3 regions of the Staphylococcus sp. HMSC068C09 genome follow, and region 3 is predicted to be linked to each of the others. Evidence: riboswitches for the same ligand, from Rfam matches in the RefSeq annotation. Region 3 holds a riboswitch; each other region holds the start of a gene.

Region 1 (7,778 bases), on a different contig from region 3:
CATGTTGAGCAAGGTAATAGTGACGTTTCACATTTAAAGTTGTTATCATTAATTTTTCATAATCCTCGGGATGAATTGCTGATTTTGAAATAATCGCAAACCCATTTCCAGCCTCTACCATTTGTTTGATAATCTTAATATTATTAATTTCTATCAAATATGGATTTAATTTTAACTCAGAAAGACCTACTTCCTGATAAAACCTTGTTCCAGACCCTTTTTCTCTAACGAAACATATATCCATTCTAGGTTGAACCGATTTTTTGTAAATATACACCATTTCGTCTTCTATTATTTTCTTACATTTTATTACATTGTCTTGAATTTCCTTTTCTACAATACCTATATCTACTCTGTTGTGTTTAATATCATTTATAACAGAATCTGAATTATTAACACGTAAATGAATATGTAACTTAGGGTATTGTTGCATAAGACTGGTAAGCTGTTCTGATAATAAATATTCACCATATGTATAACTGCTTCCAATTGTTAAAGTGCCTGAGATGATCTCAGATTCCGATGTTAAGTTTTGCCATAATTCTTGTTCAATACTTTCCCGCTGCAATGCGTATTGTAATAGCTTTTCGCCATCTCTAGTTAGTTTTAAATATGGAGATTTAAATTCAAATATTTTAACATTATATTTTAATTCTAAACGTTTAATATCACGACTCACAGAAGGCTGCGAAGTATATAAATTTTCTGCTGCTCTAGTAAAACTTTCTGTTTTGATTACTTCAATTAATACCTTATACGGATCCATGCATCATTCTCCTTTAAGTCTAATATAACATTTTTGATATATATACTATACTTATTATTTATTTAACGTTATAACAATAACGTGCTAAGATTTCATATCGAGGTGAAAGTACTATGAAATCAATCACGCAGCCTTCATTTATGAAAGGTATTATGTTTACATTTATGATCGCAATGATCAGTTATATATTAGCTAAATTTCCTATTTTACATACGATTGGGGCATTAGCTATTGCTATTATTTTTGCGATGCTATATCGCCAAGTGATGGGATATCCAGAACACATTCGTCCAGGTATTACGTTCGCATCGAAACGTTTATTAAAATTTGCGATTATCTTATATGGGTTAAAATTAAATATGGGAGATATTCTAGTTAAAGGCTGGAAATTACTACTTATTGATATTATCGTAATTATCTTTTCAATAAGTTTAACTTTAATTTTGAATCAAATTATTAAAGGAAATCAAGATATCTCTATACTACTTGGTATTGGTACAGGAGTATGTGGAGCTGCAGCTATTGCAGCTACTGCACCAATCTTAAAATCTAAAGAAAAAGACATTGCAATAAGTGTAGGTATTATTGCACTAGTTGGAACTATATTTGCACTTATTTATACAGCTATCGAGGCTATTTTTAACATACCTACTATAACTTATGGCGCTTGGACAGGTATCAGTCTACATGAAATCGCTCATGTCGTCTTAGCAGCAGATATTGGCGGGCCAGAGGCAATGACATTTGCTTTACTTGGAAAATTAGGCCGTGTGTTTTTACTTATTCCATTAAGCATTGGCTTAATTTTGTATATGCGTTATAAGTCACACTCAAGCCAAGTACAACAAAAAATCGATATTCCTTACTTTCTCATTGGATTTATCATAATGGCTTGTATCAATACATTTGTTCCTATTCCTTCATTACTTATGAATATTATAAATGTTATTACAACGGTATGTATGTTAATGGCGATGGTTGCTCTAGGATTGAATATCGTTTTAAAAGAAGTTATTTCAAAAGCACTTAAACCTTTCATAGTGATATGTATAACTTCAATTTGTCTATCTGGAATAACTTTTACAATTATTAAAGTATTTTATTAGTAAATTAAACCTATTAAAATCATACCCATAAAGTTTCGTAGATTTTAATAGGTTTTTCTGATCTTTATATATTATTAATGATTATAAAGAATCAATATCTTTTTTCGAAGAACTTTGGAACAAATTTGTAACTCCTGTTTTTTCTAATGCTTTTACAATATAATAACCAAACATACCAGATAAAATTGTGCCACTAATAATTCTTATCGTATAAAGTAATATAACGTTCCAAGTAGGCAAATCTCCTAAATAATTAAATACCCAATCTACTGGTATAGTAAATATTCCTGCAGTAGCTCCAGCTATCATCGCCACTATTAATTTATAAGATTTATATTTAAAAATTAAAAATATCAATTCACATGCTAATCCCTGAGCAAAACTATGTAATAAAATCGACATATTTAATTCCCCAGATAATATTGTTTCTCCTGCCCCAGCTGCTAACTCTGCTAACAAGGCTACTCCTGGTTTTCTAATAATTAAGAACGCAACAATTGCGGCAACGAACCATAATCCATACGCAATTTGATCTAAATGTAATCCTATTGGTTTTAAACCAGCAACCATTAATCCAACTACTTTATAAAATAAGCCAAATATAAAGCTAATCAATACTGTTGCTAGAATATCCGCTAATTTTAATTTTTTCATAATATTTAGACTCCTATCTGAATTTTTAAGTGAAAACACATAAAAAAACACAAACATATCCCTTCTAGATAGTTTGCGCATTTAAAAGTATATATATGTATGTAAAAACCTATTATATACTTCCCTACGCTAGTACTAACTAGTTCAGGTTCAAAGGGTTTGGATAACTCCATCTCAGTTTATAAACACCCCTAGTACTTATATCTACTATAAAATAAATATAAAATTTTTTTATTTTTTTGTCAAAGAACAATTTTGCTATTTTATTTATTTTAAAATATAATACAGATATTAGATTGAATATATATCACTATGGGTGCTACTTGCTGAGAGAAGCTAATATGTCGCTTCAACCATTGAACCTGTTATGGTTAAAACCAACGTAGGAAAGTGATTTAGTAATTGTTGTCATTACTACTACACAGAGAGCACTTTTTGTTGCTCTCTTTTTTTATGAAAGGAGATTAATATATGGACATTAATCAAATTAAAGAAAGTGTTTTAGATTTTATTGAACGTGGTAATTCAGATGATTTTCCAGAAATGGCTTTAAAAATTTACAAATTTCAATTTAATGAAAACGAAGATTATAAAAAATTCAGTATCTCTAAAGGTAAAACACCACAAAATGTTTCAAATTGGAAAGAAATACCTGCTGTTCCAATCAATGCATTTAAATATGCTACGTTTAGCGCTATACCACTTAAGGATACTAAATATACATATATGACCAGTGGAACAACGAGTGGTATTAAAGGAAAAAACTATCATATGGATTTAGAGGTTTATGACTTAGCATTAACTACTTTTTTTAAAAAGATGTTCATACCGGATATTGAGAAAATAAAAATAGGCGTTTTGTTCCCCACTCCTCAAGCTATGCCTAACTCTTCATTGGCTCATTATCTTGAAGTGGCTAGAACTAACTTTGGAACGAAAGATAGTCAAAATTATATCGATGAACATGGTATTCAATATGAATCATTAATAAAAGATTTGAAAAACTCAGAGGATAATCAAAAACCATTTGCTCTTTTAGGGGCAACTTATAGTATGGTACATTTATTAGAATATCTTGATGACCATAACATTAAATTTCATTTACCCAAAGGTAGTCGCATATTAGATACAGGAGGTTACAAAAATCGTTCCAAAGAATTACCTCAACATGATTTTTACGAACGATTAACAACTACTTTTGGTATTCCTAAAGAAAATTGTGTCAACATGTATGGTGTTACAGAATTAAGTACCCAATTTTACGATAAAGGTAATACCATTTCTCCTTCAACTAAATATAGTCCTCATTGGTGTCGAAGTAGAATTGTAAATCCTTTAACAATGGAAGAAGTATCTGAAGGAGAGAAAGGTATTCTTATTCACTATGATTTAGCTAACTACAATTCAGTTGCAGCAATTTTAATGGAAGATATAGGAGAATATAAAGAAAAAGGTTTCGTTTTACATGGTAGAACTAAAGGATCATTAGCTAAAGGATGCTCATTAGCGATGGAAGATTTTCTAAATGCTACACAATAAGGAGATTTAATATGGAATTTAAATTAGGACATATTCCTTTTATTGAAGAAAAGCAACTAAATTATAAAAGATTAGAGTTTGCAGACATAACCGGTTTAGTTCCTATTTTAAGCGAACAACAATTAGAAACTGTTGCTCTACAAATAAAAAAGAATAAAAAAAAATTATCCGAATATTCTACTGATTATATTATTAATGTTATTGATCAAGCTATTCATATTCTACTCGATCGTAATAGTCCTTGGCGTTCTCAAGTTGAAGAAGTGATTCCTCAAATCACTGGATATAGCTATGAAACAATTAAAGTAGGATTCACGAAATATTTATCTAGATTTAGAAAACATGAGCTTTCTCGTTTTTTAACAGAAGATTTTACTAATCCCAATATTTTAAATCAATTTGTCCCCAATTCTAAAGGCGGTTACTCAAAAGCTATTAGTTCAGATATTGTTACGCATTTATGGTCTGGAAATGTCCCTGGTCTACCATTATGGAGTTTAATTAGTAGTTTATTAGTAAAATCTGGAAATATTTGCAAATTACCTAAATCAGAACCATTTATAGGAAGTTGGTTCGCTCAGATAATTAATGAAATTGATCCAACAATTGGAGCTTGTATTGCTGTGCTATATTGGCAAGGAGGCGTTACTGATATAGAACGTGTAGCGATTAAACATTCAGATATTATCATTGGTTATGGTGACAACAATACTCTAAATGAAGTTTCTAAACGTATCCCTGTTACTAAAAGATTTTTATCTTATAATGAGAAAATTAGTTTAGCTATTATTAGTAAAGAAGCTTTAAAACCTAATAAAGTTAAAAGCCTAGCTCAAGATATCGCACTTGAAATTATTCGTTATGATCAACAAGGTTGTTATTCTCCTCAAATGATATTTATAGAAAGTTCACTTAAGATAACACCTAAAATGTTTGCTCAAATGATCAAGAGTGCACTACAGCAGTTAGAACTTCAATACCCTCTTCATACATTATCAATTGATGAAAGTATGGAACGTCTTAATCGATTGAAAGATGAAGAAATGAAATCATTATTTAATAATAATCGAGAGGTATATACTAATAAAGATTCTTCTTGGGTTTTAATTTATCAAGAAGAATTACAATTTACCCCAAGTCCTTTAAATAGATTTATTCGTATCATGCCTTTTGATGATATTCATAATCTTGTACATATATTTAGTCCATTCAAAAATTATTTACAAACAGTTGGTATAGCTGCTTCTGTCGAAACTACCTTTAAATGGTGTGAAAAATTGGCTAATATAGGTGCTAACCGCTTTTCAAGTATAAATTCTATGACATTACCAGAAGCAGCTTGGCATCACGATGGTGGTTTTAATTTAAAAGATTTAGTTTTTTACGTTGATATAGAACAAAGTTTATTGCAGAAAAGTGAGCGATACACTACTTACGAAATATAATTAATTAAGGATGATTATATAATGACGACATTTAAAGAACACGTAATATTAATTACAGGATCCAGTAGGGGCATAGGACGTTCTATTGCTCTGGCGTTCGCTAAAGAAAAATCTACGGTTATAATTAATTATTTAGCAAATGAAAAAGCTGCGCTTAAAACTGTGGAAGATTGTAAAAGTTTAGGAGGACATGCTGAAGCGATTAAGGCAGATATTAAAAACGAAGTTGAAGTAAAAAAAATGATTGATAATATAATTAAAAATTACGGAAAGTTAACTTGTTTAGTTAATAATGCATTTGCTTCTTTCGAATTTAATTCTGAAAATCGTAAGATAATTGAAGAAATAACGTGGAATGATTATCTTTCCCAATTTGAAGGAGCTCTAAAATATACTCACAATACAGTAAAATATTGTCTGCCTCATTTAAAAAAACAATCCAATAGTTCTATCATAAATATTACAAGTAATTTAACTAAACGACCTATAATTCCATATCATCAATATAATATTGCTAAGTCCACTTTAGAAAGTTATACTAAAAATCTCGCCAGGGAACTTGGACAATATAACATTCGCGTTAATTGTATTGCTCCAGGGTTAGTTTATCCTACTAAAGGAACCATAAATACAAAAGAATCTTTAAAAGAAGAAATCATACATCAAACACCTCTAGGAAGAATAGCTACACCTAATGATATTGCAGGCTCTGTTCTCTTTTTTTCATCACAATGGAGTGACTTCATAACTGGACAAACCTTATATGTTGATGGTGGTTTTACTATTTAAATGAATTAGAACCCAGCATATTACATATAACATGCTGGGTTTATCAGATTATTCTTCAATATTTGTTAAGTCTTCTAAGATTAATTCTGATGCGATTAAGCCTCTATATTTTGCCCAACGTTCACGGTTTACATCGTGTACACGATCATTTCTAACTGCTTCAATATTTGACCACGCTTCTGATTCTTTTAATTTTTCATAATCTGCTTTGTTATCTTCATCTACCATAATCAATATACGTTCTGGATTGAAGCTTGCAAATCGGTCTGTATCTACTTTTAAGTAATCTGCACCCATATATTCAGGTAGGTGGTTCTCCATATCTTCAGGAATAGAACCATTAAAACCAACTTTTTGCAAGAATTGTCCAACATATGAATGTGATGCATGAACATATAAGCCATCATGTGTTGGTACAGCAGCAATAGTTGATACGTCTTTATCAAGTTTAATATCTTTGCTTAAGTCTTCAACTTTTTCATTGTGTTGAACAACAAGTTCACGGCCTTTATCTTCTTTAGATACGAGTTCTGCAATTTGTTTAAATGTTTCAATACTTTGATCGTAGTTAGCATCAAAACTTTCTAATAATACTGTCGGTGCTGCCGTATTTAATTTTTCAAATATTGATTCATGTCTTGTTTTATCTGCTAAGATTAATTGTGGTTCTGCTTTTTTAATTAATTCTGTATCAGGCTCCAAACGTGAACCAACAGATGTATAGTTACCTACTAAGTGTTTAATAGAATTTTCTAAGTTATTTTTATCTTTGTCATCAGCAATACCTGTGACATTCAATTCTAATTTAGCTAATGCTTCTACAAAAGAATATTCTAACGCAACGACTGATTCTAATTCATCTGGTATTTCTACTTTAACACCATTCGATTCAAATTCTTTACCCATAATATAAATCCCTCCAAATGAGATGACGTTTCATTTTTCGTACAATATAGTTATTTACGTTTTAGAGAAATTTAAACATTTCATTCTTTTATAAAAAAAACGATTAGCCACATGGACTAACCGTTTTATTATTACCTATAGCATGTTTAATCTTAATAAATCGATCACGCCTGTTGAAGCGCCTGGGAAAGCAAAAATCAATTGACTTAATTCTTTGGCTGTTAAACGTTGATTAATGATAAATACAAGTAAGTTTACTAAATCATTGGCAGCATCTGCATAGATTTCAGCACCTACTAAGTGTTTATGTTCATCTAGTACAATATACATTTCAGCTTCTGTTTCATTCTTATATTCGAATACCATTTGTTTACCGAATGGCACATGTTTTACTGTATATTGATCATTTTCTTTTGCGTCTTCTACAGTTACACCAATTTGTGATAAACGTGGAAGCGAATAAAGTACCGAAGGAATAGCTGGATATTTAATTTCATCTTGTACCATACCTAAAATATGTGCAGCAATATAATTTGACTCGAATGTTGCTGTTGGCGTTAATTTAGGAATCGT
Region 2 (7,778 bases), on a different contig from region 3:
ATCAAACTCGCTTGTGGCACCAATTAAGAAACGATTTGGATATTTTGGCACGATATAACAGCCATTGGTCATAAATACGGTTTCTTTTAAATCCAAGTGGTCATTTTCAATCAGTAAAACTTCACCTTTTACACCGACTACATCTCTAGGTAGTGAGTATTGAGTTAATAATTTAGATGTCCATGCGCCTGCTGCCACAATGACTTTCTTAGCTTGTAATGTGCCTTGTGACGTTTCAACATCGTAGTACCCATTTTGGCGCTGAACAGATTGTACCTCTGTATTGACATATCGCTTAATTTGACGTTGCTTTAAAGATGTAAATAAAGCTTTAGTGTAGTGATTGGCATTAATCTGTCCATCTTGTGGAATGTAAATAGCCATTTCACTTGATGTTACTGTACCATTCGTTAAATGAGTCAGTTCCTCATCTGAAAGAACAATGACACTAGAATCTAAACCACTTAAAAACTGATACTGTTTTTCTAAATTTTCAACATCTTCAGGACGATTAGCTACTTTAATTAAACCTGAATTTTGAAACTGAATATCAATACCTGTCTCATCTTCTAAATCTTGACATAATTGTGGAAAGAGACTTCGTGATTCAAGAGCAAGTCTAAATAAATCAGTATCTTCAGTAAATTCATTTTGAGCACCTAACATGCCACCTGCTTTATATGACGCGTGTTTACCTGGTACGTCACGATCGATAAGTGCAATGTCAAGGTGAGATTGACTTAATTGGCGTGCAATAGACATGCCAATCACGCCCGAACCTATGATTAAAACATCATGCATCTTTCAACCACTCCTTTCGCAATAGTTCAATTTGTTGTAAAGATGCGTTCATAAAAAAAGAAATCGCACAAATTCCTTTAAAACCATGAGGTAATTGAAGAATCGTTTTTTTAGTGATACCTCCAATGGCATAAATGGGAATAGGAATCTCTAACACACGCTGAATCTCTGCTTTTGATCGAGGCAATTGATTAGGTTTTGAAGGTGTCTTAAAAATGTGACCAAAAAAGACATAATCAAGATCGTGTTCATAAGCTGCTTTAACAGATTCAATTGAATGTGTAGACATACTCACTTCAATCTCTGGATGCGTTGATTTATAGCTAAATGCATCTTCATCCATTTCTCGAAAATGAATATGAGAGAGGTGAAGTTGTTCAAGTAAATGTACATCACTATGAATAATGATTTTTGATTTAGGGAATCCTTTTTCTATAAGTGATGTTAAAAATGAAGACAAATCACTTGATGACATGGGAGTACGAAACAATAACCCATCTATTCCATCCGAGATATCAAGAAAATGTTGTACATCATCATTGGTTAAATCTTTATATTTCGTTATCGCTATAAAAATGAACATCACTCCTTAGTAAACAAAAAACGCTATTTCCCTGCAGTAGGGAAATAGCGTTTTGCTTAACTTTACGATATCCTAGTCGCCACTTTCCTACGCCAGTACAAACTGGATCAGGTTCCAGGAATTATAAAGTTCGTTCTTTACTCTCAGCCTTAAACAAAGGCACTTCCAGTGGATCGTTTATTCAGTTGTGTTTAAAATAAACATCAGCATTTTTGCTTCATTTTTATTCTACAACCTTTTTTAATAGAGTTCAAATACAAAAACAAATTAGATTTGTAGCAATATACTTTTTAATCAGTAAAACACATTTTATATAGTCATGTATAAATAAGATAAAAAATATTCAAAAAGTAATTGTAAACGCTTGCAAAAACTGTTAATATTATAAAAAATATATCAGAAAGCCTATGAGATGAGGCTCGAAAGGCGGTTGGAAACAACAGGGAAAGACGTGATTGGGAGTTTTCATTGTCAACGTATAAGTAGAATCAACACAATTTTAAAGGGAAGCAGGAAAAATAATTATGGTACAAAGACAAAAGAAAAGTAAGGTTCGTTGGTATTTCGCTATCGCATTCTTTATTATTGGGGTTATTGCATATATGGATAGATCTAATATCTCATTTATTGCACCTCAAATGATGGAAGATCTTCACATGACAAAGCAACAATTTGGTTTATTAGCTTCATTCTTCTCACTGGGTTATGCATTGATGCAAGTCCCTTCAGGTATGTTAGCAGAGAAGTTTGGTCCGCGTAAGATGATTTCAATCGCATTATTATGGTGGAGTGCATTTACAATTTTAACGGGAATGATTAAACATCATGGTCTATTATATTTAGTACGTTTCTTATTTGGTATCGGAGAAGCGCCAATGTATCCATCTAATGCAGTATTCAATTCAACTTGGTTTGCTAAAGATGAAAAAGGGAGAGCATCGAGTGCGTTGTTAGCAGGATCATATTTCGGTCCAGTATTAGCACCAGTAGTTACCATCGCAATTGTTAATGCATTTAACTGGCAAGCTGTATTCTATATTTTCGGTGCGGTTGGTATTGTGATTGCAGCACTTTGGGCAATTATTGCAAAAGATTTACCAGAGCAACATCGCATGGTCAATGAAGCAGAAAAACAGTATATCATGCAACATCGTGATTTAGTAGAAACAACTAAATCCGTAGCACCTTGGAATCAATTTTTTAAACGCATGAGTTTCTATGCCATTGCAGGGCAATATTTCGTAGTTCAATTTGTTATTGCTCTATTCTTAATTTGGTTACCTACTTATTTAACTGAGCAATATCATGTACAATTTAAAGATATGACAATTAGTGCTTTACCATGGTTTATTATGTTTATTTTAATTTTATCTGCGGGTGCGATTTCAGATAAAATTTTGCATAGCGGTCAAAGTCGTTTTGTAGCGAGAGGGTTAATTGCAATTGTTGGCTTTATCGTATTTGCTATCTCCATCTTCTTTGCAGTTCATACACAAAACTTATATGTGACCATCTTTTGGTTATCACTTGGCTTAGGTGGTATGGGTATTTCAATGGGAATGAGTTGGGCAGCAGCAAATGACATTGGACGTAACTTTGCTGGTACAGTATCGGGTTGGATGAACTTATGGGGAAATATTGGTGCGTTAATCAGTCCGTTTTTAGCAGGTGCATTAGTATCATCACTTGGCTGGACAATGACATTCCAATTATTAATTATTCCAGCGGTGATTGCAGCTGTATTATGGTTCTTTGTGACACCAGACAAACCATTAATTAAAGACGAAAGTAGACATATTAAATAATATTTATACATTATCTACAAAAGTAAAAGCTTGGGACATTATCAGTTGTCTCAGGCATTTTTAATATATTGACTATCGATGACTGAATTGAAAATCAATGCGGCCTTTCTTCTTACTATCGTTTTCTTTTTATAATAGACGGGTAAAACGTTATAATTATATTTGGAAGGTGATTATATGATTATTATTAATGCGAAACTTAAAATTAAAGAAGATGTGCGTAATGACTATTTAGATTTAATGAACAAGTTAGTTCAAAGTTCACGTCAAGAACCGGGTAATACATTTTATGCTCATTATGAAGATGTAGCAGAACATAACACATTCGTTGTTGTTGAAAATTATAAAGACCAAGAAGCGGTTCAAGCACATAACCATTCAGATCATTTCAAAGCATTTAGTGAAAATATAGGAAAATATGTCGCTGAAGAACCTGTCATTGATGTAGCAGAAACAAAATAATAACTAAACTTGCCTTGTCTAAGTGATATTTGTGCTTAGGCAAGGCGTTTTTCATGTTATGATAAGATGTATGAAAAATGAAAGGAAAGATAGTAGTGAGACATGTGATTGCTTCATTAATAAGGTTTGATAAGCCTAAAATTAATATATGGAAAGGTATACGCCAAGGATTATTAATGATTATCCCAACATTGATAGGGTATTTACTAGGACATTTTAGTTTTGGTCTACTCGTAGCAACCGGAACTTTGGCACATACTTATGTATTTAAAGGTTCAGCACAATCCATGTTAAGAACAGTCATTATTTGTACGTTATCCTTTACCATTTGTATGATGCTTGGAACATTAACTGTCAATCAGCCAGTTCTGTACGGCGTATTATTATTAATCGTTACTGTCATTCCATTCTATGTATTTAATGTGTTAAAAATTGCGGGTCCTTCATCCACATTCTTTTTAGTTACATTTTGCTTATCGAGTAACTTACCTGACGCTCCAGAACAAGCACCGATTCGTGGCTTAGCGATTTTTATTGGAGGAATGTTAGCGACATTAGTCGTCATTTTAACTATTGTATTCCAAAAACAAAAAGCTGAAGATCGAGCGATTACCTCTGACTTTCAGACGATTAATAATTTAATGCATCACTTTAATGATGCTGAAAAATTTAAAGACATTTCACAAGACATAGTAACGAAGTTTAAAAATTCAGAGAAACTATTGATTACATCGACTACTGCGATGAGTGAAAAGTTAAGTTCTCGCTTTGAAAAGTTATTGCTTCTTCATACATCAGCCCAAGGAATTTATGCTGAGTTACTTGAACTAAATGAAAAAAATATTCGTCCTATCCCTCAAGAACTGATTGAGATGATGGATATGATTACAAGAAATGCCTATAAATTATCTTCAAAACGAGAAAAATGGACGAAAAAAGTCGATGTGGATGAACCATTTGAAAGTTTGATGCAACACATACTTAAAATAGATGAAATTGCGCAATTACGACCGGAACAAATAGAATCTGAAGCGAGTATTCGTAAGCCGTTATATAGTAAACGTATCGTTCAAAACTTAACACTCGATTCCATTATTTTCCGTAATGCATTAACGTATGCTGTTATTATGGGCGCAGCTATTTTTGTCTCGTTATTTTTCAATATCCAACGCTCATATTGGATTCCATTATCCGCCCATACAGTATTATTAGGATTAACGACGATTCGTATGTTAGACCGTTCATTAGCACGGGGTCTTGGAACAATTGTAGGAACTTTACTTCTATCAGCCATACTCTTTTTCCAACCTCATTTAATTGTCGCAGTCATTTTAATGGGACTGTCTGCTATGATGACAGAAGGATTTGTCGCAGCAAATTATGCTTTTGCAGTTATTTTTATTACAACACAAGTCATCCTGTTAAATGGTTTAGCCTCTGGTAATTTATCCATTGATATTGCGTATACACGAATTGTTGACGTATTGATCGGGATTGTGATTGCGGTCATTGGTGTTTTAATCATTAATCGAAAAAATGCGTCAACCATGTTACCTACTGTGATTGCAGAAGTGGTACGTAAAGAAGCGGTTATTTTCCAATATTTATTTTCAGAAAATAAATACCAAGATACAGCACGTGATAGAACAGAAAGTTTATCATTATCTGTAAAAATGAATAACATGACACAAGTGTACAATTCAGCCAATGGTGAATTATTCTCAAGTAAAGAGGCCATTCGTTATTATTATCCAAGTATTTTTGCCTTAGAAGAAATTAGCTTTATGTTAATGCGTGCAATGCAAGACAAACAACGTCAACGCATTTCAGAAAAACAAATGGGAGAATATCTTGTCACATTTGAAAATGTAGCAAAACATTTTGAATTACGCGGTAGTCTTAATGAAAAAGAATTGACGGATTTACCACAGTATAATTATTTAAAATCTGCCTTAATGAAGTTACAAGATAATTGTGTAGCAACACGTAAAGACGTTGATCATACAAATCATCAGAAAACGGTGGACGCTTAATATCAATGTATGACGTTTCATTATAGCGTAGGGTGGTAAAGCTTACTAAACACTATAGAGGAGCGTGACATCATGCCTTGGACAATGAATGATTATCCACAAACTTGGAAACATTTAGATGAATTAGAGCGTAAAAAAGCCATTGATATTGCAAATGCGATGTTAAAAGATGGCTACAAAGAGGGAGACGCTATTCCTATTGCAACAAAACAAGCAGAAGAATGGTACAAAGATGCCAGTAAAGAAGAATTAGAAGAATTAAAACATAAACATATTACTCAACATCAAAAAGATCCATCAGCACAACCTGAACTGAATGATGAAGATGTTCATGTATATTATGAGAATCATGAATGGAAAGTTAAAACAGAAGATGCAAAACAAGCGTCTGATACGTTTAGTACTAAAAAAGAAGCAAAACAACGTGCCAAAGAAATTGCTAATAATCGTGGTACACACGTGATTGAACATCAAAAAGATGAATAATGTAATAGAGTCCGAGTAGCAATGAAACCTGCTATTCGGATTTTTTTATGACTAAATGACTCAGACTAAATGAGTAGCGTCAAGTCTAGGTTATCATTTTTAGTTCACTTAAGAGTTAGATATAATATACAGTGATGATTAAAGGAGGCAACAAATATGTACGTAGAGAGAAAATCATCATTGTACATTGAAGAGCTACGCAGTGAATTCAAAGAAAATATTGATAAGTTTAAGAATGGAGATGAAGCATTCGATAGGCTAGTGGGTTTCGTAGAACTCGATCATCTATATTCTTCTGCATTAAAAGAGATTAGTACGAAGTTAGATATTTTAGATGACAATTTTAATCATATTTACAAACATAATCCAATTCATCATATGGAACGTCGCGTCAAAGAAATGACGAGTTTAGTTAAAAAATTGCAACGTAAAGGTTTAACTGTAGATGCAGAAACAGCGAAAACCAATATTTTAGATATCGCCGGTATTCGTGTAGTATGTAACTACCTTGAAGATATTTATGTGATTGAGAAGTTATTATTAAAACAAGAGGACGTTAAATTACTTAAGCGTAAAGATTATATACAACACCCAAAAGAAAATGGTTATCGCAGTCTTCATATAGTCGTGTCGATTCCAGTCTTTCTAGCTGATAGAGTAGAAGCTACACCAGTAGAAATTCAAATTCGAACTATTGGTATGGATATGTGGGCAAGTTTAGAACATAAAATTCGTTATAAAAATAATACCAATACAGAGGACTATAAAGACAAACTTAAAGAATGTGCAGTAGAAATCTCAGATGTCGAAGCAAAAATGCAAACCATTCACTCAGAGATTCAAGATAAAGATAAATAATTTAGTCATATAGCGAAACGATAGAAACGTATAGCTATTGTTTCGCTTTTTTATATAAAATAAAATGATATATTTTTATGATAAAATAAAATAATAGTAATATATATTTTTTGGAGTTTTAAAATGATTGAACAGAATTTTAAGTCACAACGATATGAATTAAAACAATTTAAGGGTGAACACATTGAAGTCGCATTTGCCGGAAATATGAATGCAGATAAAACCATCGTATTTATACATGGAGCAATGATGACATATCGCATTATGTTGTTGTTTGAGCCTTATTTTAGAGAGAACAACCTTATTTTTGTTAACTGTCCAAGTAGAGGCGAAAGCTCTAACATTGTAAGAGAACAACATACGTTAGATGATTATTCCGAGCGTATCAATGATGTGCTTTCACAAGTTATCGAAACATACGGTATTAAAAATTTAATTATCATAGGTTATTCTATGGGAGGTATGATTGGCACACGCTTATTAAAATTTAATACGTTACCTATTTCACATCTGGTTTATTTAAATAGTGCTGCACGTATTACACCAAATCAAAGCATGTTGTCACGTTTATTTACTTCAAATAGTAAAAGAGATCATTTTAAAGATGAGATGATTGCTTGTAAAAATTTACCGCAATATATTTTGAAAAAATCTTTTCATAACAAAAATAATAGCATTCGTAATTTATTTTCATATATTGCACCCATTAAAACGATTATTACAGATATCATTTATTCTACAAACGCAGAT
Region 3 (7,778 bases):
ACTCGATCTACATGATGCCAAATATGTTCCACTTTATGTTCTACAATTAATACCGTTTGATCAGTCCATAAGTGAATTAATCGTTGCCATAAGTCAGCAGTTGCTTGTACATCTAACATAGCTGTAGGTTCATCTAAAAAGAGTGTATCAGCTTTCTGTAAAATCGTTTCAACGATAGCAAGCTTTTGTTTCATACCACCACTTAAATTATTTACGAAAGTTGAATTATCCACATCTAAATCTACAGACGCAAGTGCTTTTTTAATTTGTTCATCCATGTCTTCTCTTGGCACTTTTTGATTTTCTAAGACGAAAGCTAATTCTTCGTAAACTTTTGGCATACAAAATTGTGTATCTGGGTCTTGAAAAATAACCCCGGAATTAGGATCAATGTCTAGTTCATCATATTTCATCGGTAATTCTATAAGATTAGGAACAATGCCACTAAGGACATTAAGCAATGTGCTTTTACCAGATCCTGAAGGACCTAGTAAAAGCACTTTTTCTTTATCTTTAATTTCTATATTTAGATTATCGAAAATTTTTCGATCACCATTTGGATATTTTAGACGTAAATTTTTGACTTTTAACACAATCATTTCCCCTTATAAGTTGTCGTAATCTTTTTGAGAGGCAGGACGGAATAATTTAGTTACTCCAGTTTGATCTAAGGCTTTTACAATTAAATAAGAGAGTATACCAGACAGTACAATACCACTAATAGCACGGAAAATGATGAAAAGTAGTAAGTTCCAACCCGCAACTTCGTTTAGATAGCCGTAAAAATAATCTACAGGGAAAGATACTAATGCTGTTACTAAACCAGCTAACATTGCTACCATTAAAGAACGTGATTTGTATTTAAAGATAGCAAACACAATTTCACATGCTAGACCTTGTAAAATGGCATATACTATAGTAGGAATATCAAATTTCCCCATAACAATAGTTTCACCTGCACCAGCAGCAAATTCAGCAATTAATGCAATACCTGGTTTAGGAATAATTAAGTAAGCCACAATAGCAGCCATAAACCAAATACCGTATGTAAGTTGCTCTAGATGTATACCAGCTACTTGAGCTAAATTATATGGCAACCACCATAAGTTATAAATGATTGCAAAAATAACAGCAATCAGCACCGTAACTAGAATTTCTGAAAGTTTTAAACCTTTAGACATAAAATAGTTCCTCCTAAAAAAACGCACAACCCTTCGTAGAAAAGTTGTGCGTAAATTTAAATAAAAATGCTATTGATTATTAAAAACATGATTTATTTAAGTTAACACTTTCCTACGCTAGTTTTTAACTAGATCAGGTTCAAAGGGTTTGAGGTTAAGCCTCATCTCAGTGCTATACACCCCTAGTGCATTTATATTTTATTTATTTTAAATGTATGACTTTTAATAGTAGATGTCAAGATGCTTTTAATCTATATTTAATTAAAAATAAATTATAATTAAACAGTTTACATATTTAACAATAAACAGTTTACATATTTAACAATTAAAATGTAATTAGTTCTAAAAATAATGAAAGAAAGTAGGATAGATTTATTTCCAACTCAGCCATCGATAGCCAATATATTAAAAATACCTGAGACAGCTTGTATGTCTCAGGCTTATTCATTAAATATTCTTAATGATGACATAAATAAGAAAATTAGTCTAATGTATTTTGAACATCTTGTTTAGTTTGTTCAATATCATCAGTTTTTTCTTCTTTTTGTTCTTTTAATTTTTCTTCATATTCTTTTGCTTTTTTTGCATCTTCATGTGTCATAGGACAACTCTCCTTTTTCATAGATTACTTTACAAAACTAATATACCCAATTAATAAAAGAATAAACTTCATCTCAGTCTAGAGAAGTATTTTATTTTTTATTAAAGACAAGAATAGAAAGTTCATATATAATTAATTTTGAGGTGAACTGTATGTCTTTTCTTAAGAAACACGCCGAGATTATCTATAGTTACTTGATCGGTATCGTTTCACTCTTCACAGGTCTCATTATCTTAATCAATTTGCCTTTAATCCATAAACTAAAAGATAAAGATAAAATTGATTTAAAAATACATAATATATGGGACTTTCTTAATGCATTTTTTAGTGAAATAATTAGAGTGATGAGTAGATTCATAGGCAACTTTCCAGTTGTAAGTGCAGTCATAATTATTCTATTTGGTATTCTAGTCATATTGATTGGATATACGTTATTTAGAACAACCAAATACGATTACGACATCTCAATTTTCTTTTTAGTTATTGGTATTTTATACTTCCTCATTACAATTACATTGATGACTCAAGTATATGGTTTTTGGGCAATTATATTCATTATTCCATTTGTGATTCATACAGGATATATTGTTTATAAAGATGAATTGTATCAAGAAAATAGAAAAGTTCATTATTTATGGATTATTATTTCATATGGAATAAGTTACTTGATTACTCAACTGTCATTGTATGGCAAAATCGATGCAAATGAGATTGAGCCTATTGATATTTTAAGTGTAAATACATTCTTCATCATTATGTGGTTATTAGCTCAAGCGGCAATTTGGAATTTCTTATTCTTACGCCGTGCGTTACCTTTAACAAAAGAAGAATTAGGGGAAGAAGAGCCTGAATTATCAAGAACTCAAAAAGGAAACGTTTCGACTCAATCAAAAGTTCATTTTAAACAACTTCAAGATAAAACATCAGAATATGCACGTAAGACAAGAAGAAGTGTAGATTTAGATAAAATTAGATCTAAACGCGATAAATTTAAAAGTAAATTTAAAAATATTGTAGATATAGAAGAAGATGATATTCCTAAGTGGATGAGACCTCCTAAATGGATTAAACCAGCATATGTGGAAATTTTCTGTGGTTTTATCTTATTCTTATTTACATTTATAGAATTTAATAATAGAAATGCTCTATTTGTATCTGGAGAATGGGAATTATCACAAACTCAATACGTGATTGAATGGATTACACTGTTAATATTACTCTTTATTATTATCATTTACATTGCGACGACATTTACTCATTTTTTAAGAGGCAAATTTTACTATTTACAGTTGTTTATGATTAGTATTCTATTCTTCAAATTGCTTACTGAATTTATTAATATAATGATTCATGGTCTATTACTTTCAATATTTATTACACCTACATTAATTATTATGTTAATACCTGTAATTATAGCATTTTCGTTGCAATTAAAAGAAAAACCATAATCTGAGTAAGGGAGTGGAACAGAATTCATTTTTGAATTCAGTGTTCCACTTCTTTTTTTAATTTAATATTTAGGTGAAGAATTTTAAATTTGTTAAAATAGTAGAGTAGATTACAATAGATTCGTTACAAAAATTAAAATAGGAGAAATTAAAATGAAAATAGCAACTTTAAATAAAGGCAAAGAAACTAAATATTTAAATCAATATCCTTTAGTTGAAGAAGAAGATATTTTTCAACACGATCATTTAAAAGAAGGTGACTTGTTTAATATAGTTACTGAAAATAACCAATATATTGCAACAGCTTATGTAGGACGTCAACATAAAGGATTAGGATGGGTAATCACATATAGCCAAGAAGAAGATATCAATATTACTTTCTTTGAAAATTTATTTAAAAAAGCGCTAGAAGAAAGAGAGTATTACTATAATATAGAAGGAACTAATGCTTTTAGACTATTTAACGCTGAGGGAGATGGCGTTGGAGGTTTAACTATTGATAATTACAATGGACATCTACTTATTCAATGGTATTCAAAAGGAATTTACAAGTTTCGTTATATAATTATTGAAGCAATAAAAAAAGTATTTAAATTTGAATCAGTTTTTGAAAAAATGCGCTTTAAAGATACGGAGTATACAGGAGGACATGTACTTGGAGAAACTCCGGAATTTCCAATAGTTATTGAAGAAAATTTTACATTTTACAATGTTGATTTAAACGATGGATTAATGACAGGAATATTTTTAGATCAAAAAGAAGTTCGTAAAAAATTACGTGATTATTTTGCCGAAAATAGAAGTATTTTAAATTTATTTAGTTATACGGGCGCGTTTTCAGTGGTAGCATCTAAAAATGCTAAAGTTACAACAAGTGTAGATTTAGCTAATCGTTCTCGTACATTAACTGAAGAAAATTTTGGGTTAAATGGTGTAGACCCTAAAAGTCAATATATCTATGTCATGGATACATTTGATTTTTATAATTATGCAGCACGTCATGGAAAACAATATGACACAATAGTCATTGATCCACCTAGTTTTGCGCGTAATAAAAAGAAAACTTTTTCAGTACAAAAAAATTATGATGATTTAATTAATGGTGCTTTAGATGTTTTAGCACCAGATGGTACATTGCTTCTATGTACAAATTCAAGTGCTTTTTCTTTAAAAGCATTTAAAAATGTAATTAAGAAAACATTGGAACAAGCTAACGTAGAATATGAAATAGAAGAAGTCATGGGATTACCAAAAGACTTTAAAACACATTCACATTATAAACCTTCTAAATATTTAAAAGCTGTATTCATAAATATTAAGCATTAAAGTACTGAAATAGGGTATTAAATGTATATTGAAAATATTATGAAAAACGAAAGGTGAGTCAGTAAGTGGGTATTATTAATAAAATTACAAATGGAGTTACTGATAAAGTTGGTAAAAAGGTCTTAGATATAGAAGAAATTAACGAAAAAGATATCTTACCTAAAAATGAAGAAGAAATTGCACAACGTAGAGAAAAAGCTAAAGCTGTTGTTAAGAAAAAATCTTTATTATCTTCAGGGATGAGTGTTGTGCCAATTCCAGGATTAGACTTTGGTGTAGATATCAAATTGATGAAAGATATTATTGAAGATATTAATAAAATTTATGGTCTTGATCAAAAACAAGTCAATTCTCTTGGTGAAGATGTTAAAGAACGTATTTTATCAGCAGCAGCAATTCAAGGTAGTTCAATGATTGGTGAAAAAGTAACTAGTGGTGCTTTGAAATTAATTATTAGAGATGTTGCTAAGCGTACAGCAGCAAAACAAACAAAATGGTTCCCAATAGTGGGACAAGCTGTTTCAGCTTCAATTAGTTACTACTTTATGAATAAATTAGGTCAAGATCATATAGAAAAATGTGAAAAAGTTTTACGTGATATTATTTAATTTTTTAAAAATGTAGTATAATAAAAGGGAAGAAATTTATATATAACATTAGAAAATTGACTAACATAACGCTATACCTATTATAAGTAATCAAACTTTGTTTGATTACTTATATAATGACTGCTACTTTATTAATATAAGTGTATTTTTCGATAATAATTCAATTATATAAGAATTGAATTTAGTTATATATTTTGGTAGTGTTAGGGTATGAATTTTTATGTTAGATAATAAGAAAATTAATTTTCTAACTTATGGAGGAGAAATAGATTATGGAACAAAAATCATATGTAATTGTTGACGAAACTGGAATTCATGCACGTCCAGCTACAATGTTAGTGCAAACAGCATCTAAATTTGATTCAGATATTCAATTAGAATATAACGGTAAAAAAGTAAATTTAAAATCAATTATGGGCGTTATGAGTTTAGGTGTAGGTAAAGATGCTGAAATTACTATCTATGCTGATGGAAGCGATGAACAAGATGCAATTCAAGCTATCAGTGAAGTTTTATCAAAAGAAGGTTTAACAGAGTAATTATGTCTAAATTAATTAAAGGTATTGCAGCTTCTGATGGAGTTGCAATTGCCAAAGCATATTTACTAGTAGAACCTGATTTATCATTTACAAATGAGAAAATTACTGATACTGATGCTGAAATTAAAAAGTTCAGAAATGCTTTAGAAGCTTCCAAAATTGAATTAACAAAAATTAGAAATAATGCTGAAAAATCATTAGGTGCAGATAAAGCTGCTATTTTTGATGCACATTTACTTGTACTTGATGACCCAGAATTAATTCAGCCAATTGAAGATAAAATTGCGAATGAGAAAGTCAATGCTCCAGAAGCATTAAATGAAGTTACGACTCAATTCATTACTATTTTTGAATCTATGGATAATGAATATATGAGAGAACGTGCAGCAGATATTCGTGACGTTTCTAAGCGTGTACTTGCTCATCTTTTAGGCGTGGAGTTACCAAATCCTAGTATGATTGATGAAAGTGTAGTTATTATAGGAAACGATTTAACACCATCTGATACTGCACAATTAAACAAAGAGTTTGTTCAAGGTTTTGTTACAAATATTGGTGGACGTACAAGTCATTCTGCAATTATGAGCCGTTCATTAGAAATTGCAGCCGTGGTTGGTACTAAATCGATTACTCATGAAGTAAAACAAGGAGATATGGTTATTGTTGACGGTATTACTGGTGACGTTATCATAGATCCAACTGAAGACGAACTCATTGCTTATCAAAATAAACGTGAGCGTTTCTTTGAAGATAAAAAAGAATTACAAAAACTTCGTGATGCCGAAACTGTAACTGTTGACGGTGAACATGCAGAATTAGCTGCTAATATTGGTACACCTGATGATTTATATGGTGTTATGGAAAATGGCGCTGAAGGAATTGGTCTTTATAGAACAGAATTTTTATATATGGGTAGAGATCAAATGCCAACTGAAGACGAACAATTTGAAGCGTATAAAAAAGTGTTAGAAACTATGAAAGATAAACGCGTTGTTGTACGTACTTTAGATATTGGTGGAGATAAAGAATTACCATATTTAAATTTACCTAAAGAAATGAATCCATTCTTAGGTTATCGTGCAATTCGTTTGTGCTTAGATCAACAAGACATCTTCAGAACACAATTACGTGCGTTATTACGCGCATCTGCTTATGGTAAATTAAATATTATGTTCCCAATGGTAGCCACTATTAAAGAGTTTAGAGATGCTAAAGCTATTCTTTTAGAAGAAAAAGATAAATTAACTAGCGAAGGACAAGAAGTTGCTGATGATATCGAAGTAGGTATCATGGTAGAGATTCCTTCTACTGCTGCGTTAGCTGATATCTTTGCTAAAGAAGTAGATTTCTTTAGTATAGGAACTAATGACTTAATTCAATATACTATGGCAGCTGACCGTATGTCTGAACGTGTTTCATATTTATATCAACCATATAACCCAGCAATTTTACGTTTAGTTAAACAGGTCATTGAAGCTTCTCATAAAGAAGGTAAATGGACTGGTATGTGTGGTGAAATGGCTGGCGATGAAACAGCAATTCCATTATTATTAGGTTTAGGATTAGATGAGTTCTCTATGAGTGCAACCTCTATTCTTAAAGCTAGAAGACAAATTAATGGTTTAAGTAAAAACGAAATGGCGGAATTAGCAAATCGTGCCATTAATTGTGCAACACAAGATGAAGTTAAAGAACTTGTTCATCACATTTCTAAATAATATTAAAAATACCTGAGACAACTTATGATGTCTCAGGTTCTTTTTTATGTATTACAGTTGGATATCAAATATTCTGTTGATTTTTTCTAAATCTACATGATACATAGGCTCTTCATTTAATAAGATAAATGGTGTAGAGAATGCATCATATTCTAACATTTCATTACGATAAGAAGGATACTTAATATTTTTTTCAATAAAATTAATATGATGTTCCGTTAAATAATTTTTTATAAAATTACAAGGTGGACAATCATCTTGTGTATAGATAATTATTTTAGACATAAATCATATTCTCCTTTTAATTATACTTTTCTTACTATATATAAGGTAATTAAAAAATGCAAATTTTGAATT

The links. Region 3 has a riboswitch for thiamine pyrophosphate ahead of HMPREF2930_RS06150 (ECF transporter S component). Riboswitches for the same ligand answer to the same signal wherever they lie in the genome.
Region 1: it holds a riboswitch for thiamine pyrophosphate, as region 3 does, so the genes downstream of both, HMPREF2930_RS01580 (ECF transporter S component) here and HMPREF2930_RS06150 (ECF transporter S component) in region 3, are expected to answer to the same signal.
Region 2: it holds a riboswitch for thiamine pyrophosphate, as region 3 does, so the genes downstream of both, HMPREF2930_RS10140 (thiamine phosphate synthase) here and HMPREF2930_RS06150 (ECF transporter S component) in region 3, are expected to answer to the same signal.

The regions. Positions count from the first base shown of each region.
Region 1 covers NZ_KV813737.1:24,094-31,871, forward strand. Annotated here, with positions in the region: gene HMPREF2930_RS01570 (LysR family transcriptional regulator) at 1-766, opposite strand, end outside; gene HMPREF2930_RS01575 (YeiH family protein) at 880-1,872, shown strand; gene HMPREF2930_RS01580 (ECF transporter S component) at 1,954-2,526, opposite strand; TPP riboswitch at 2,631-2,729, opposite strand; TPP riboswitch at 2,829-2,932, shown strand; gene HMPREF2930_RS01585 (LuxE/PaaK family acyltransferase) at 2,998-4,065, shown strand; gene HMPREF2930_RS01590 (acyl-CoA reductase) at 4,077-5,510, shown strand; gene HMPREF2930_RS01595 (SDR family oxidoreductase) at 5,532-6,299, shown strand; gene HMPREF2930_RS01600 (ABC transporter substrate-binding protein) at 6,348-7,205, opposite strand; gene HMPREF2930_RS01605 (dihydrolipoyl dehydrogenase family protein) at 7,341-7,778, opposite strand, start outside.
Region 2 covers NZ_KV813778.1:131,545-139,322, forward strand. Annotated here, with positions in the region: gene thiO (glycine oxidase ThiO) at 1-801, opposite strand, end outside; gene HMPREF2930_RS10140 (thiamine phosphate synthase) at 794-1,384, opposite strand; TPP riboswitch at 1,452-1,561, opposite strand; gene HMPREF2930_RS10145 (pyruvate MFS transporter) at 1,909-3,189, shown strand; gene HMPREF2930_RS10150 (putative quinol monooxygenase) at 3,367-3,651, shown strand; gene HMPREF2930_RS10155 (FUSC family protein) at 3,747-5,684, shown strand; gene HMPREF2930_RS10160 (DUF2188 domain-containing protein) at 5,757-6,170, shown strand; gene HMPREF2930_RS10165 (GTP pyrophosphokinase) at 6,327-7,028, shown strand; gene HMPREF2930_RS10170 (alpha/beta fold hydrolase) at 7,152-7,778, shown strand, end outside.
Region 3 covers NZ_KV813756.1:285,015-292,792, forward strand. Annotated here, with positions in the region: gene HMPREF2930_RS06145 (ABC transporter ATP-binding protein) at 1-593, opposite strand, end outside; gene HMPREF2930_RS06150 (ECF transporter S component) at 606-1,181, opposite strand; TPP riboswitch at 1,274-1,375, opposite strand; gene graF (glycopeptide resistance-associated protein GraF) at 1,663-1,782, opposite strand; gene auxA (lipoteichoic acid stability factor AuxA) at 1,935-3,230, shown strand; gene HMPREF2930_RS06160 (class I SAM-dependent rRNA methyltransferase) at 3,384-4,556, shown strand; gene HMPREF2930_RS06165 (DUF697 domain-containing protein) at 4,622-5,164, shown strand; gene HMPREF2930_RS06170 (phosphocarrier protein HPr) at 5,437-5,703, shown strand; gene ptsP (phosphoenolpyruvate--protein phosphotransferase) at 5,706-7,421, shown strand; gene HMPREF2930_RS06180 (glutaredoxin family protein) at 7,473-7,706, opposite strand.